Regions from separate parts of the Paenarthrobacter sp. CAP02 genome, predicted to be linked through region 1. Evidence: predicted binding sites of a transcription regulator. Region 1 holds the regulator's gene; each other region holds the start of a gene.
What was found. The regulator HrcA, encoded in region 1, represses chaperone genes, less so after heat shock. The targets are predictions, from matches to a motif close to TTNGCACTCGNNNNNNNCGAGTGCNAA.
Positions count from the first base shown of each region.

Region 1 (4,774 bases):
TGGTTGACCCAATCCAGGCCTTCAAGGGCCGCTTGGTCCTCACGTTGAAGGGTCGCCTGCTGGCAGACGCAGTGGTCCGCAGGATCCTCCCGGACTGAGCCTCACGGCCGTCTGGCAGCACTGCCGGGGCTCTCCTGCTGGTCAGGCAGCTACTTGATCCAGCGCAAATTCAGTTTGTAGCGGTGCGGCTGGCCGTGGTTCACGCGGATTCCGGCTGAAACTGAGAAGCACGTCAGGGCTACCCAAATGCCGGTCGCGATCACGGCGAAAATGTTGCCGACCACTGGAAGCAGTACGAGGATGTTGGCGAGGACCGCTGCGATGGTCGGAGGAAGGGTGAAGTTCAGCGCTTCCTTGGATTCCTGTGCAGTGAAGGGTCCCCGGTCCCGGAAGATCAGGTAGATCAGCAGGGAAGGCAAGCAGCCCAGGATGCCACCAAAGTGCGCCAAGGTAGCCCATTGCCGGTCTTCGCCGGCCGTCAGGGGCAGTGCATTGGCTGGCGCGCCATGGTACTGGGGCCGCCCTGCGGCGCTGCCCGGTTCTTCAGGAGCGTTCTCTGCCACGGTGTCTTCCCTTTGCTGTAAAGATGCTGCGGTGTTGCTGTCCCAGAATACCGGCACGAGCCCGCTTCTCTGGACCAACTCCCCGTTGGCACTGCTGTTGCGGTGGTTCGGGGTGGCTGCTTTAGGGGGCCGTCAGGAAGTCGATGACTTCCTCAACACGGCCCAGCAGGGATGCTTCAAGGTCGGCGTAGCTCCGTACGGCGCCCAGCAGCCTTTGCCAGCCCAATCCGATGTCCTCGGCGGTCTCATGCGGCCAGCCGAACGCGCGGAGGATGCCCGTTTTCCAATCCATGCCGCGCGGCACTGTGGGCCATTGCTCAATACCCAGGACCTTGGGCCTGATGGCCTGCCACACGTCCACGTATGGGTGTCCCACAATGAGGACATTCCCAGCGGCTCCGGGACACGCCATGGCCTCGGCGGCGATGCGGGATTCTTTCGATCCCTGGACGAGGTGGTCCACGAGGATCCCGAGGCGGCGGTCCGGGCCGGGGTTGAAGTCCGCGATGGCCGACGCGAGGTCGTCCACGCCATGCAAGGGTTCAACCACGATCCCTTCGACCCGGAGATCGTCACCCCAGACCTTCTCGACCAGTTCGGCGTCGTGCTTTCCTTCCACCCAGATGCGGCTGGCTTTGGCCACCTGCGCGCGCTGGCCTTGCACCCGCACGGAACCGGAGGCGGTCCGGCCCGTCTGGACGGACGACGGCGACTGCCGGACTGCCGGAGGCATCAGGCGGATAGGCTGGCCTTCAAGCAGGAAGCCGTATCCCAGCTGGAACGATTTGGACTTACCTCGCCGGTCCTCCAGGGACACGATATGCATGCCGCCGGTTTTCTCCACCCTGGTCACTTCACCCACCCAGCCTGACTGGACGTCCTCGAGGACCATTCCCCGCTGGACCGCTACCTCCGGAAGCTGGCGTTTGGCGGGAGCGGTCAGATCCTGTGGACCCCAGTTGTCGAAAGCCAAGGGATATTTCCTACCTTTGAGTACTTGGTGGGTGGGGGAGCCGTTTGGGTTGCGAGGCTGCCGAACCTGCACGCTGGAAGCTGAATAGGGCGTTTTCAATGCTAGCAACGGGGTGGCCCATAATAGACTTGTTAGCACTTGGGCATGTTGAGTGCTAAGTGCGGAGGCGCCGGCGGGCGTGCCGCAGTCACCGGTCGCCACGACCACGGACGTCGTCAGGAGGTGGAGCAATGAGTGAGCCACGCAAGTTGGAAGTGCTGCGTGCCATCGTTGAAGACTACGTGCATTCCCGGGAACCCGTTGGATCCAAAGCCCTTGTCGAGCGCCACCACCTCGGTGTTTCCAGTGCCACTATCCGGAACGACATGGCTGTCCTGGAGGAAGAGGGCCTCATCGCGGCGCCTCACACCAGCGCAGGACGCATTCCCACGGACAAGGGCTACCGCCTGTTTGTGGATCGTATCTCCCAGGTAAAGCCACTTTCCGCGGCGGAGCGCCGTGCCATCCACTCCCTGCTCGAGGGCCCGGATGACGTGGACGACATTCTTGAGCGGACCGTAAGGCTCCTTTCCCAGCTGACCAACCAGGTCGCCGTCGTGCAGTACCCGCACTCGAGCCGGGCGGTCGTCCGCCACGTCGAGTTCGTGCTGCTTGCGCCAAAGCAGGTCCTGGTGGTCCTCATTGCGGACACAGGCAGCGTTGGCCAGAAGGTCATCGATGCCGGATCAGATGTTGCGAACGAGGCATTGATGCTGCTGAGGTCCCGGTTCCTCGGAAGTATAGCCGGGACGCAACTGGACCTTCTCCCACAGGTCCTTCCATCGGTAGTGGCCCTCTGCCCGCCCGAGCTTCGCGGCTTGGCCCAGACTCTTGCGCACGGCCTGCAGTCACTGAGCGACAACAGCCGCGAAGAGCGCATCTTGATGGCAGGCACCGCCAACCTGGCCCGCTCCAATGTGGACTTCCCCTTGAGCATCGGTCCGGTGCTTGAAGCCCTTGAGGAACAAGTCGTCATGCTGCGGTTGTTGTCCGATATGGGCGATGATCCGCGGGGCGTGTCAGTAAGCATCGGCCGGGAGAACCCGTACGACGGTTTGGCCGAGGCTTCCGTCGTGGCCACCGGCTACGGTTCCGGAGCCAAGGTTGGGATCCTTGGCCCTACCCGCATGGACTATCCCACCACCATGGCCGCAGTCCGGGCCGTGGCCAGATACCTTTCCCGCATTCTCGGCGGCTGAACACCGGCCCGAGGAAACATCCGCAGTACAACGAGGAAGAGATACCGACTTTGAGCAGCCACTATGACGTTTTGGGAGTCTCTCCGGAAGCCACCGGGGAAGAGATCAAAAAGGCGTACCGCAAGTTGGCGCGGAAACTTCACCCGGACGTCAACCCCGGGGAAGATGTCGCGGAGCAGTTCAAGGCAGTGACCCACGCCTACGAGGTGTTGTCGGACCCGCAGAAGCGCCGTGTCTATGACGCCACCGGTAACGAAAACGGAACCGAAAACGGCTTCGGCGGCGGCTATTCCGGACAGGGCTTCGCCTTCCAGGACATTTTCGACACCTTCTTTGGCGGCGGTGGCGGCCATGGCGGCCCGGCTTCCCGGGTCCGGCGCGGCCAAGACGCCCTCATCAGCGTCCGCATCGACCTCAAGGATGCGGTATTCGGCGTCAACAAGAAGCTCGAAGTCGACACGGCCGTTGTGTGCCCCACTTGTGATGGCAGTTGCTGCCGCCCTGGTACCCATCCTGAACGGTGTGACATCTGTGGTGGCAGCGGCCAGGTCCAGCGGGCTGTCCGGTCCATCCTCGGCCAGGTCATGACCACGGCACCCTGTGGCTCCTGCGAGGGCTTCGGCACGGTCATCAAGGATCCCTGCAACGAGTGCAGCGGGCAGGGTCGCATCCGCAGTCGTCGTTCCCTCACCATCAAGGTTCCTGCCGGTGTGGCCACCGGTACCCGGATCCAGTTGTCCGGCCAGGGCGAAGCCGGCCCCGCCGGCGGACCGGCCGGCGATCTCTACGTCGAAATCCGGGTCAACAACGACTCCATGTTCATGCGTGAAGGCGACGACCTGCACGCGACCCTGAGCGTGCCGATGACAGCCGCCGCCCTGGGCACGGAACTTCAGCTGGACACCTTCGACGGAGCGCAGGACATCGACGTCAAGGCGGGAACCCAGTCAGGCGAAATCATCACTCTTCGCGGGCTTGGCGTCACCCACCTTCGCGGCTATGGACGAGGCGACCTCAAGGTGCATTTGCACGTCGAAACGCCTACCAAGCTCGACGCCGCCCAGGAGGAGCTGCTCCAGCAGCTCGCCAAACTGCGCGGAGAGCAGTTCACCGAGGGAAAGCTCGTTGCCAGCGGCGGCATGTTCGCCAAACTGCGGGACAAGCTCGGTAACCTGTAGCGGTGAGCAACCCCGTCTTCTTCACCCAGGCTGGCAACCTCAGCCACCTGGGGCCTGGTTCTGTCTTTGTCCTGGAAGGCCCGGAGGCACGCCACGCGGTCACCGTCAAACGCTTGGCAGTGGGTGAACAGGTAGACATCGCCGATGGCGCCGGTACCCGTCTGACGGGTACTGTCTCCGAGGCCGGTTCCGGCACTTTGGCTGTGACGGCCTCGGACGTCGTCTTCGAAGAGCAGCCGGCCGTTCGCCTGGTCCTCGTCCAGGCGCTTGCCAAAGGGGACCGTGACGAACTTGCCGTCGAAACGGCCACCGAACTCGGCATTGACGCGGTGGTTCCGTGGCAGTCCGAACGCTCCATTGTCCGATGGAAGGGTGATCGGGCCGCCAAGGCACATGCCAAGTGGCAATCGGTGGTTGGCGCCGCAGCGAAACAGGCACGGAGGTCACACATCCCGCAGGTTCGCCCGATCGTGGATACCGCGGCCTTGGCGAAAGTCGTCGCTGCTGCGGACCTGGCCATCATCCTGCACGAAGATGCCAAGAACCCCTTGCGGACCGTCCTGGAGGAGTCGGGCGTGCCGGATGGCTCAGATCCGGGATCACCCCGGGAAGTGTTGCTGATCGTTGGGCCGGAGGGCGGAATCTCACCCCGTGAAGTCACCCGGCTCAGTGACGCCGGAGCCGTTACGGCACTGTTGGGACACCATGTCCTGCGGTCGTCGACGGCGGGACCAGCCGCCGTCGTTCTCGCCAGTGATGTCCTTGGCCGCTGGTAGGACGCCGGCGGGTCCTAGCCGACGCTGAACAGTCGCGTGTCGGTAC
Region 1 covers NZ_JBEEII010000003.1:193,727-198,500, forward strand. The annotation lists gene hemW (radical SAM family heme chaperone HemW) at 1-98, shown strand, start outside; gene ABHM97_RS06495 (DUF4870 domain-containing protein) at 150-563, opposite strand; gene ABHM97_RS06500 (DUF3097 domain-containing protein) at 685-1,536, opposite strand; gene hrcA (heat-inducible transcriptional repressor HrcA) at 1,767-2,774, shown strand; gene dnaJ (molecular chaperone DnaJ) at 2,825-3,952, shown strand; gene ABHM97_RS06515 (16S rRNA (uracil(1498)-N(3))-methyltransferase) at 3,955-4,728, shown strand; gene ABHM97_RS06520 (GerMN domain-containing protein) at 4,743-4,774, opposite strand, start outside.

Region 2 (4,774 bases), on a different contig from region 1:
AACGAAACCACGAACAAGATCTACTTCACCACCCTGGGCAAGTATGGTGCCGGGGTGCGCGTAGTTGATGGCATCACGGACACCGTCACTGACACGATTCCGACCACAAACAACGTGGGCAAACTGGCAGTGAATCCGGTGACCAACACCGTATACGTCGCCGGGGACAGCGAGGGCCTGGACGGGTTCGTGCAGGTCATTGACCCAGCCACAAAGACACAGGTCGCCAAACTGCGAACTCCCTCTCGTGTCACCGACATTCTGGTCAACTCCAGAGGCAACAAGGCTTACGCGCTCCTGCAAGGGAGGGGAGTCACCGTGGTGGATGGCGACAACCGTTTCTCCGCCGTGTTCTCCGGACAGGATCCCCTGGACGCCGCGGTCAACCCGAACACCGGCAAGGTCTACGTCTCCAACAACGGAAGTGCCTCCGTGTCCGTGATTGACGGCTCTGCTGCAGCGCCCGTGAAGAACGACTTCAACGGTGATTCGCATCCTGACGTGTTGGCGCGCGACGTGTCCGGGGCCTTGTGGCTCTACCCGGGCAACGGATCAGGTGGCTGGCTCCAGCGCGTCCAAGTCGGCCAAGGCTGGAACGTGATGACGGCCCTGATCGCGCCGGGCGACTTCAACGGCGACTCGTTTGCCGACGTGTTGGCGCGCGACGGCGGTGGTCTCCTGTGGCTCTACCCGGGCAACGGTGCCGGTGGGCTTGGAACCCGGGTGCTGGTTGGCAGCGGCTGGGAAAACATGAGCGCCATCGAGCCCATCAACTTCTTTGGCGCCGGCTTTGGGGACGTCGTGGCCCGCGACCGTGGCGGGGCCTTGTGGCTGTACCGCGGCGACGGAAAGGGTGGCTGGTTGCCCCGGATGTGGGCTGATTCGGGCTGGTCGGCACTGTCTGAAATCACTGGCGCCGACGACTTCAACGGCGACGGCGTCACCGACCTCGTGGCCCGCGACAGCGCTGGGACCTTGTGGTTGTACCCGCCCAAGGGAACCAGCGGATGGCTGCCCCGCCAGGTCACCGGTCAAGGTTGGAACGCGATGAACTCACTGGTTGGACCCGGCGATTTCGACGGCGACGGGCGGGCTGATCTGCTGGCCCGGGACTCTAGCGGTGGGCTGTGGTTGTACTCCGGTCAAGGAGGATCGGCATGGCCCACGGCGAAGCAGGTTGGTGCCGGGTGGAATGTGATGACGGCGATAATCTGACGCGTGCTGCTCGACAAGGTGTCTGAGCCTTGGGTTGTGCACATGTCAGGCCTTTTCGGCATGTAAACAACTCATGAGCCAGTGCCAGCGCCCCCATTTCGCGCAGCCTTCAAGTCCTTCCGCAGCCCCTTGTTGTCTGCCCGTAGTTCCCGGGTGTCCTGCGTGAGGCCGTGGTTATCCTCGGTTAGCCCCCGGTTCGCAGCTTCCAACTCCAGCACGAGCTTCACGCCTGCCAGGTTCAGCCCCTCATCCAGCAACACCCCGATCCGGCGCAGGGTCGCCAGGTTCCGTTCGCTGTAGCGGCGGGTGCCGCCGTCGGTCCTCTCGGGGGTGAGTAGCCCTTTACGTTCGTACAGCCGAAGGTTTTGCTGGCCGGTGCCCACGAGCTCAGCTGCAACGGAGATCGCGTAGACGCCGAGCGCGTCCCGGTCGTCGGTAGAACCCGACCCGCCGTCGGACGCGGCGGCGCCCAATCCGCCGTCGTGCCCTCCAGATGAACTGTCCGCAGTACCCATCCGAAACCTCTCTCCAAAATTCTTCCGAAAACCTACTTGCACCACTCTCTCACCAGTGCTATAAAAAATCTATACCAGCCAACACAGATCTGGAAGGCTGGACCAACAGAAGAGTCAGCATCAAGATCTAAGGAGTGAGAAAAAAATGCTGATGCGCACTGACCCGTTCCGCGAATTCGACAGGCTCGCCCAACAGGTTTTTGGCACAACAGCACGCCCCGCCGGCATGCCGATGGACGCCTGGCAGGAAGGCGAAGAGTTTGTGGTCGCTTTCGATCTGCCTGGTGTGAATCCTGAATCGGTGGATCTCGACGTCGAGCGCAACGTCCTGACCGTTAAGGCAGAACGGAAGTCGCCAGCGGGCGAGAACACCGAACTGATCGCCGCCGAACGCCCCCAAGGCGTTTTCAGCCGCCAACTGATCCTGGGCGACACCCTGGACACCGACGGCGTCAAGGCCAGCTACGACGCAGGTGTGCTGACACTCCGCATCCCCGTCGCCGAGAAGGCCAAGCCCCGGCGCATCGAAATCACGTCCAACGAGCAACGACAAGAAATTAACGCGTAATCCACCCTCTCCGCTGAGGGCTCGCCCGGGGGTGGCCCTCAGCGGAGCGCAGGACGGGAGCTTCGGATCGGCCGCAGCATCGGAAAATGGGCGCAGGCTTCGCGCCACGCCACAGCGCTTGACGCGCAGAGGAAAACGCGGCCCCTGACGTCGCCTCCCGATCGGATGGCCCTCGGCTTCGGCCGGGGGCCATCTCCCATCCACCGCATCCCACCCGGAACCAGCAGTGAACACCCAGCCAGACCACTACGCCACCCTGCACGTGCCGCCCGATGCCACCCCGCGCGAGATCGCACGCGCCTACCGGGCGCTGCTGCGCACCCACCACCCGGACACGCGCCAAGCAACCGACGACGGCGGCACTCCCTCAGCGAGCGACGTTCAGGAACTGCACGCCATCATGCAGGCGTACGTCATTTTGTCGGACCCAGGAAAGCGGGCGGCATACGACCGTGAGCGGCGCTCCAGTGCTCCATCCGGTGATCGTGGAACGCCTGTGAAGGTCCGAGTCCATCGATCGCCGGAAGCTACGCCCGGTCCCACCTCGGGGCAGGGGCCGCTGTCGTTTGGCCCGGCCCGATGGGAGCCCCTGCCCCGAAGCACCCGACTTCCAAGGAGACATTTATGAGCGCATGGCGTCCCTACGACGGCCACATCATCCCGGCCTTCTACGAACGGTTCGAGAAACGCTGGGGGAGGGGGACCGCGCCGTTCCTCGATCCCGAGGTCCATGAGCAGCCCATGCCCCGTGCCCAGTGGATCAACCCCGATACGGGCGCGGCCGTGGCAGTCGTTCCTATCTGGACCGACGACCCCGAGCACAGATCCTTCGGCGTCTTCTATCTACCGCCAGCCGGCGATATTTGGATGCTACGGCCTGGACCCACCACGTTCCTGGAACCCAGCGGAGGAGCGAGTCGAGAGCAGGTGACACTGCGCAACGACGCTTTCAAGAAAGCCGTGAACCACGCGAAGGAGTTCATCTACGGGCCACAGTTGTAAGGGCGTGCCGCGCGAGGGCGGCTATTCCTGCAGGACGTCCGGCAGTTCGTCCACGTAGACCGATTGCGGCGGTTCGAAGTAGATCACCAGAACTTTCTCGCCCACGGTAAAGACACTCGTCTTGTCAAATGGGTAGGCGAAGAAGGCGCTGGTCCCGCCATGGAAGGGAAGCATGACTTCGCCAATGGTTCCAGGCGCGACCGTGCCTGTGACCCTGCCGATCTTTCCGGTCAGACTTCGATCCACCGCTCTAGGCATCTGGTGCCTTGCCGGAAGGGGATTGAGCGGGTGGTGCCTTGACCGGAGCTGGGCGGGGAGAAGGAGCAGGCGTTTCCTTGCCCCGCAGCGCCGAAGCAAGCGACGGCAGGAAGTTGCCCACCTGGGACAGGATTCCGCCCACCATGCTGTTCAGCCCCTCGCCACCATTGAGTACTGTCAGCTGCCCAATCCGTGAGAACGGCTCAGCGGCTGCCGACACGATCGCGGGCATGTTCTCCGCGATCTGCTGGGAGATGACGGCATCCTGGTTGGTTTCGAGCGCTTCACCGCGTGCCTTGATGCCTTCAGCTTCAGCCAACGCCTTGGCCTTCACAGCGGAGGCGGCCGCATTGCCGCGCGCCGTCGTCGCCGCTGCCTCGGCCTCACCCGTGACGCGCGTTGCGCCTGCCATGGCTGCGGCTGCCCCGGCGTTGGCTTGGGCTTCGAGTTCGACCCGCCGGGCGTTGGCTTGGGCCTCGAGTTCGGTGCGCTTGGCCAATGCTTCCGCGGCGCTGATGTCAGCCGCCTTCTTGGCTTCGGCGTCGGTACGTTGGGCGTATGCCCGGGCATCTGCGGGCTTACGGATGGTGGTCTGCAGTTTCTGCTCTTCGCGATCGGCCTCAAGCTTGGCCACTTCGGTCTCCTGAACCACCACCTGCTGACGGGCGGTGGCGTCGGCCAGCGGCCCGGCTTGCGCGGCCTGGGCACGTGCCTGCTCCGCGTTGGCCTGTGCCGCGGATTGCTTGATAGCGGAAAGGCTCTGTGCGTCCGCGATCAGGGCCGCGGCTTCCGCTTCTTTCTCTGCAGCTTCCCGGTTGCTGGTGGCCTCCGCTATGCGGGCCTCCATCTTGACCTGCGCGATGTGAGGCTTCGCCAGGTTCTGGATATAGCCGGTGGGGTCCTGCAGGTCCTTGATCTGCAGTGAATCCACCACCAGGCCCAGTTTCTCCATCTCCACGCCACTGGCACTGCGAACCAAGGAAGCCAGCTTGTCGCGCTCGCGGATGATTTCCTCCACGGTCATGCTGCCGATGATCGAACGTAGGTGCCCTTCGAAGACGTTGTAGACCTGGCTCTCCATCTTGGGCTGCTGACCCAGGAATCGCCGGGCCGCGTTGGCGATGAAGGGGGGAGCGTCGCCGATCTTGTAGATCACCACTCCGTCCACGATCACTTGAATCCCCTGCGAGGTAACGCAGGAGACCTTGAGCTCGGT
Region 2 covers NZ_JBEEII010000002.1:360,138-364,911, reverse strand. The annotation lists gene ABHM97_RS04550 (FG-GAP-like repeat-containing protein) at 1-1,215, shown strand, start outside; gene ABHM97_RS04545 (MerR family transcriptional regulator) at 1,287-1,730, opposite strand; gene ABHM97_RS04540 (Hsp20/alpha crystallin family protein) at 1,876-2,298, shown strand; gene ABHM97_RS04535 (J domain-containing protein) at 2,525-2,926, shown strand; gene ABHM97_RS04530 (hypothetical protein) at 2,923-3,300, shown strand; gene ABHM97_RS04525 (NfeD C-terminal domain-containing protein) at 3,322-3,546, opposite strand; gene ABHM97_RS04520 (flotillin family protein) at 3,551-4,774, opposite strand, start outside.
Region 2: the regulator HrcA is predicted to act here: its motif matches at 1,766-1,792, upstream of ABHM97_RS04540 (Hsp20/alpha crystallin family protein).

Region 3 (4,774 bases), on a different contig from region 1:
TCAAGAGCAGGGCAAGGCCCGACAACGCCAACGTAAAGCGGGCGTACCGAATTGTGAAGGGTGTGGAGGACGAGTTCCGGGCATCAGTTTCGGCCGCTGAGGATCCCTGGGGCGACGCCGGTGCTGTCCTGTGCATGGTCTCCATCGGTTTCTCCTGCTGAGGTGCCAAAGTCAGTACCACCCCTGCCTGCGGTTCGTCTGGTTCGTCGTCGATTGCGTCTGCTGGAACAGCCACTGTTTGGACTTGCGAACGCCTGTTCCGTAAAACATAAGGCGCCACCCAGACCATCCACAGCGCGACAGCGACCACGAGTATCACTGAGCTGCTGAGAGGGAAGTCCACATTCAAAACCGTAGAAGCAAATGACCGGGGGCGGCGGCATTGAGGCCGGTGTGTCGTGGGCGAGTCCGCAAATGACTGGAGTTAGGGCCGAAAAGGCCTATGACCTGCCCGTTTGTCCGCTGAGCCACCTGCGCAGGAGTCCTTCGGGAACTTCATCGGAAGTAAGTGCAAAGGAACGGTGGTCGGCCCACTCGCCATTGATGTGCAAGTACCGTTCCTTGTAGCCCTCATCGCGGAAACCCAGTTTCTCCACAACCCTGAGGCTTGGCGCGTTTTCCGGGCGGATATTGATTTCCATGCGGTGCAGGCCCAACACGCGGAAGCAATGGTCTGTCGCCATCGCAACGGCCGTCGGAGCGATGCCATGCCCGGCGCGGTCCCTATCCACCCAATAGCCCAGGGTAGCCATCATGGCCGAACCCCAGACAATTGACGATACCGTCAACTGGCCTACGATTTTCGGTTCACGGAAGCCGGGCGTCCGCTCGACAATGACAAATGGCAGCGCGGTGGACTGACGGGCCTGGTCGTTCAGGGAGCCCACCATCTGGCGGTAGCTGGGAAGGCGCCCACCCGGAGCCGGGTTGGACGCCTCCCATGGCGCCAGCCATTCACTGTTGCGTGAACGTACTTCGGTCCACTCCCGCTTATCGCGGTAGCGGATGGGCCGCAGCAACAGGTCTCCGCTTTCCAGCGTCACCGGCCAGATCGCAGAGCCGTACATCCGTTGTTACTTGGGAAGCGCTGCAGTGAAGTTCGGCAGCCACTCGCGCAATTCGGGACCGAGGTCCTCACGTTCGCAGGCAAGCTCGATGCAGGCCTTGAGGTAGCTAAGTTTGTCGCCGGTGTCGTAGCGGCGGCCGCGGAATACAACGCCGTACACGCCGTAGCCTTCGCCCTCGCCCGCAGCCAGTACCTCCAGTGCGTCCGTCAGCTGGATTTCCCCGCCACGGCCCGGTCCGGTCTTCTCCAGGACCTCGAACACGGCCGGGTGGAGGACGTAGCGGCCAATGACGGCCAGATTTGATGGAGCTTCTTCCGGCGAAGGCTTCTCCACGAGCTGCTTGATGCGCACGTAGCCGTCCTCGCCTTCGTCCTCCACGTCCGCGCAGCCGTAAGCGCTGATCTTTGAGGGCTCAACTTCGATGAGGGCCACCACGGATCCGCCGGTCTTCTGCTGGACAGCAATCATCTCGCTGAGCAGGTCGTCCTTCGGATCGATCAGGTCATCACCAAGGAGCACCGCGAACGGTTCGTGGCCGACGTGCTGCTTTGCACGAAGGACTGCATGGCCGAGCCCGTTGGCGTCGCCCTGGCGAACGTAGTGGATGTCGCCCAGGTTGGTGGCCGACTGAATGGCCTCCAACTTGGCAGTGTCACCCTTTTCGGCAAGCGTGGCCTCAAGAGCCGGCACACGGTCGAAGTGATCTTCAAGGGCGCGCTTGCTGCGCCCCGTGATCATGAGGACGTCGTGCAGGCCCACCTTAACGGCTTCTTCGACGACGTACTGGATGGCTGGCTTATCAACCACGGGCAGCATTTCCTTGGGCATCGCCTTTGTTGCAGGCAGGAACCTGGTGCCAAGGCCCGCTGCGGGGATGACGGCCTTACGGACAGCATTGTTATCGAGAGTCACCGGACTAATCTAACGGAAGGAAGACATCAACGGCTAAACCCCGCCGCACCGAAAGAGGGTTTTTTGTTTCAGGGAAGGGCAGCCCTCCTGCTCCTTCCGGTGTTACGTACGGACCCAAAGAACGGATACATATGGCAACGAAGGAAGAGATCCGGAGCAGCCGCCGGCTTCACAGGCGAAACCTGGCGCCGGAGCAGATTGCAGCCGCCGGCGCGTCTATAGCCCGGCACGGCACGGAATGGGCAGCAACAAGGGCCCCCGCCACCGGCACTTTTGCGGTCTACGTTGGAGTCGCTTTCGAACCCCCCACGCTGCCGCTGATTCAGGCGCTGCACGACGCCGGGCACCATATCCTGCTCCCGGTCTGCGAGCCGGAAAGGCAACTGAGTTGGGTGTATTGGACGCCGTCGACCGTGTTCGTGCGGTCCTCCTACGCCCCCATCGACGAACCCGAGGGCGAACGGCTGGAAAGTTCGGTCGTGGCCGACGCCGCAGGGATTTTCATGCCGGCTACGGCTGTTGACCGGGACGGAAACAGGATCGGCCAAGGAGGTGGCTACTATGACCGGCTCCTCCAGGGACTCGACGCATCCGGCCAGCGGCCGCCCACCATCGCTGTGGTGTACGACGACGACCTGTTGCCTTCCGGTTCCATACCCGCCGAAGCTTTCGACCGCCCCGTGCGGGAAGTGCTCACGCCCTCCGGAACCGTTCGCCTCGACGGCCCGGAATAGGTGGCCCCGTTTCGATGTTATGAGCTTCAGTCCGGCACGAATGCTGCAATGGCGCCGGATGATAGAATTGGCACTCAGGCCCTGCGACTGCTAACCCGGAGACGCTCCGGATGCGTGGCACAGGACCTGAACCATGTCCTGAAGGAGGAATTCAGTGCCCACTTACGCATACGCCTGCAAAGACTGTGACCATGCCTTTGACATCGTCCAGTCCTTCTCTGACAGCTCCTTGACGGAGTGCCCCGAATGCAAGGGAGCGCTTCGGAAGAAGTTCAACAGCGTTGGCGTTGTTTTCAAGGGCTCCGGTTTCTACCGCACTGACTCCCGCGACGCCAAAGGAAGCACGGTTTCGGCCGCTCCCGCAGCGCCCGCACCTGCGTCGTCGGCTCCCGCCGCGACTCCGGCACCGGCAGCCGCAGCCAGCTAAGCGCTCCCTTTTCCACATAGCCCAGCCTGGCACTGTTTCCGTGGGTGCCGTGCTCGCTAGCGTGGCTGCATGCCACATCAGTCACGAAGCACCCTCCTTGCCCGGGCAGAGCGATCAGCGGCAGCCGCTGGTAAATGGTCTCCCCCATCGCGTATGCCGCTGCGCGCCCCCCTTGATTCCAGGTTCAGCCAAAACCGTCCGGGCAACCCTCGTGGCCTGAAGCGCAGGTTCGGATCCTTGATCGGACGAAACCGCCGCCTCACTGTCGCGCTCCTGCTCTGCCTGGCTGCAGGTATCGCAGTCCAGCAGTTCACGCCCGCTTCTGAGCAACGCGTCAACGTACTGGTGGCTGCCCGGGACCTCCCCGGCGGAGCCAACCTGGCCGCCTCCGACTTCACGACCATTCCTGTAACCCAGGGTTTGGCAATCCCCACCGCATTTGAGGACCCTGGCGCCCTTGCAGGGCGTCAGCTCGCTGCACCCCTTGGCCGGGGCCAGATCCCCACGGAGTCCAGCCTGCTGGGTCCTGGCTTGCTCACCGGAACACCGCCGGGCACGGCAGCGGTTCCACTCCGGATGGCCGACCCTTCATCCATCCAGTTGCTCTCCCCCGGCCAGTTGGTGTCCGTGGTCCTTACCGCAGCCGGATCCTACGATGAGTCCCGCGAAAGCCAGGTCCTGGCTGGTCCTGTTGCCGTGCTGTGGACCTCTGCCCAAGGCGGGAAGGCCGGGGAGTGGCTCGGTACGGGTGACAACGACGGCCTGGTGGTTGTGGCTGCCGACCCCCAGCAAGCAGAAAAGCTTGCCGGCGCATCAACGCAGGGCAAGCTTTTCTTTGTACTGGTCAGCCCGTGAAAGGACGTTCCATCAGGCTGGCATCAGCCCCAGTGCGGGGGCTTTTGCTCCTTGAGCCACTCCTCGTGGTCATAACCGGACTCGTCTCCCCAACGGCGGGGGTCGTCCTCTGCAGCCTTGGTTGGAAGAATGCCCTGCGGGGCCGGCTTGGCTGGAACAGCCTTCGACTCCTCCGAGCCCTCAGCGCCGGCCTGGCCGGCATCCTCCGAGCGCTCCGCAGCGCTGTCTTCCCCGCCGGTTACTTGTTCCGTCATTGGTGCTTCTTTTCCGTTGTCGGCTGCAGCATCGGCCGGCTTGGAGCCAACCTCGCTCCTGCCGGCCGCCCTTCGTGCGCTGGGCGCGAAGGAAGGCGGTGCTTTGTCAAGGTTCAATTGTTCAACATCCACGTCCAGGAAGCCATGCTGGGGAGAGGAAGCGAGCTGCGGGATGTGGTTTTCCAGTCCCAGGTAGGATCCGATGCGGTCGGCGCAGGACGACGGGTCCGTGAACACTTCGATCGTCCACAACGACATGTACCGCCACCCCATGCGCTCCAGCAGTTGTGGCCGCAGACGGCTTCGCTCGCGCACGCTCATACGCCTGTAGCGTTCGGTGCCATCGGATTCGATGGCCACCGGGGTGGGGATCTCAGCGCCTTCCCTGCCAATGGTGTGCACCGGATCCGCGGCGGCAGCGATGTCCAGCACGCCATCGTAGAGATGCCACACACGTGCTCCACGAGCACGCAACCGCTCCCCAAGATCTGCCACCAAGGGATCTTCACCCAGCGCTTGTTCGCT
Region 3 covers NZ_JBEEII010000016.1:55,450-60,223, forward strand. The annotation lists gene ABHM97_RS20435 (hypothetical protein) at 1-289, opposite strand, end outside; gene ABHM97_RS20440 (GNAT family N-acetyltransferase) at 441-1,067, opposite strand; gene galU (UTP--glucose-1-phosphate uridylyltransferase GalU) at 1,074-1,979, opposite strand; gene ABHM97_RS20450 (5-formyltetrahydrofolate cyclo-ligase) at 2,111-2,713, shown strand; gene ABHM97_RS20455 (FmdB family zinc ribbon protein) at 2,868-3,140, shown strand; gene cpaB (Flp pilus assembly protein CpaB) at 3,210-3,995, shown strand; gene ABHM97_RS20465 (DUF4011 domain-containing protein) at 4,019-4,774, opposite strand, start outside.
Region 3: the regulator HrcA is predicted to act here: its motif matches at 2,781-2,807, upstream of ABHM97_RS20455 (FmdB family zinc ribbon protein).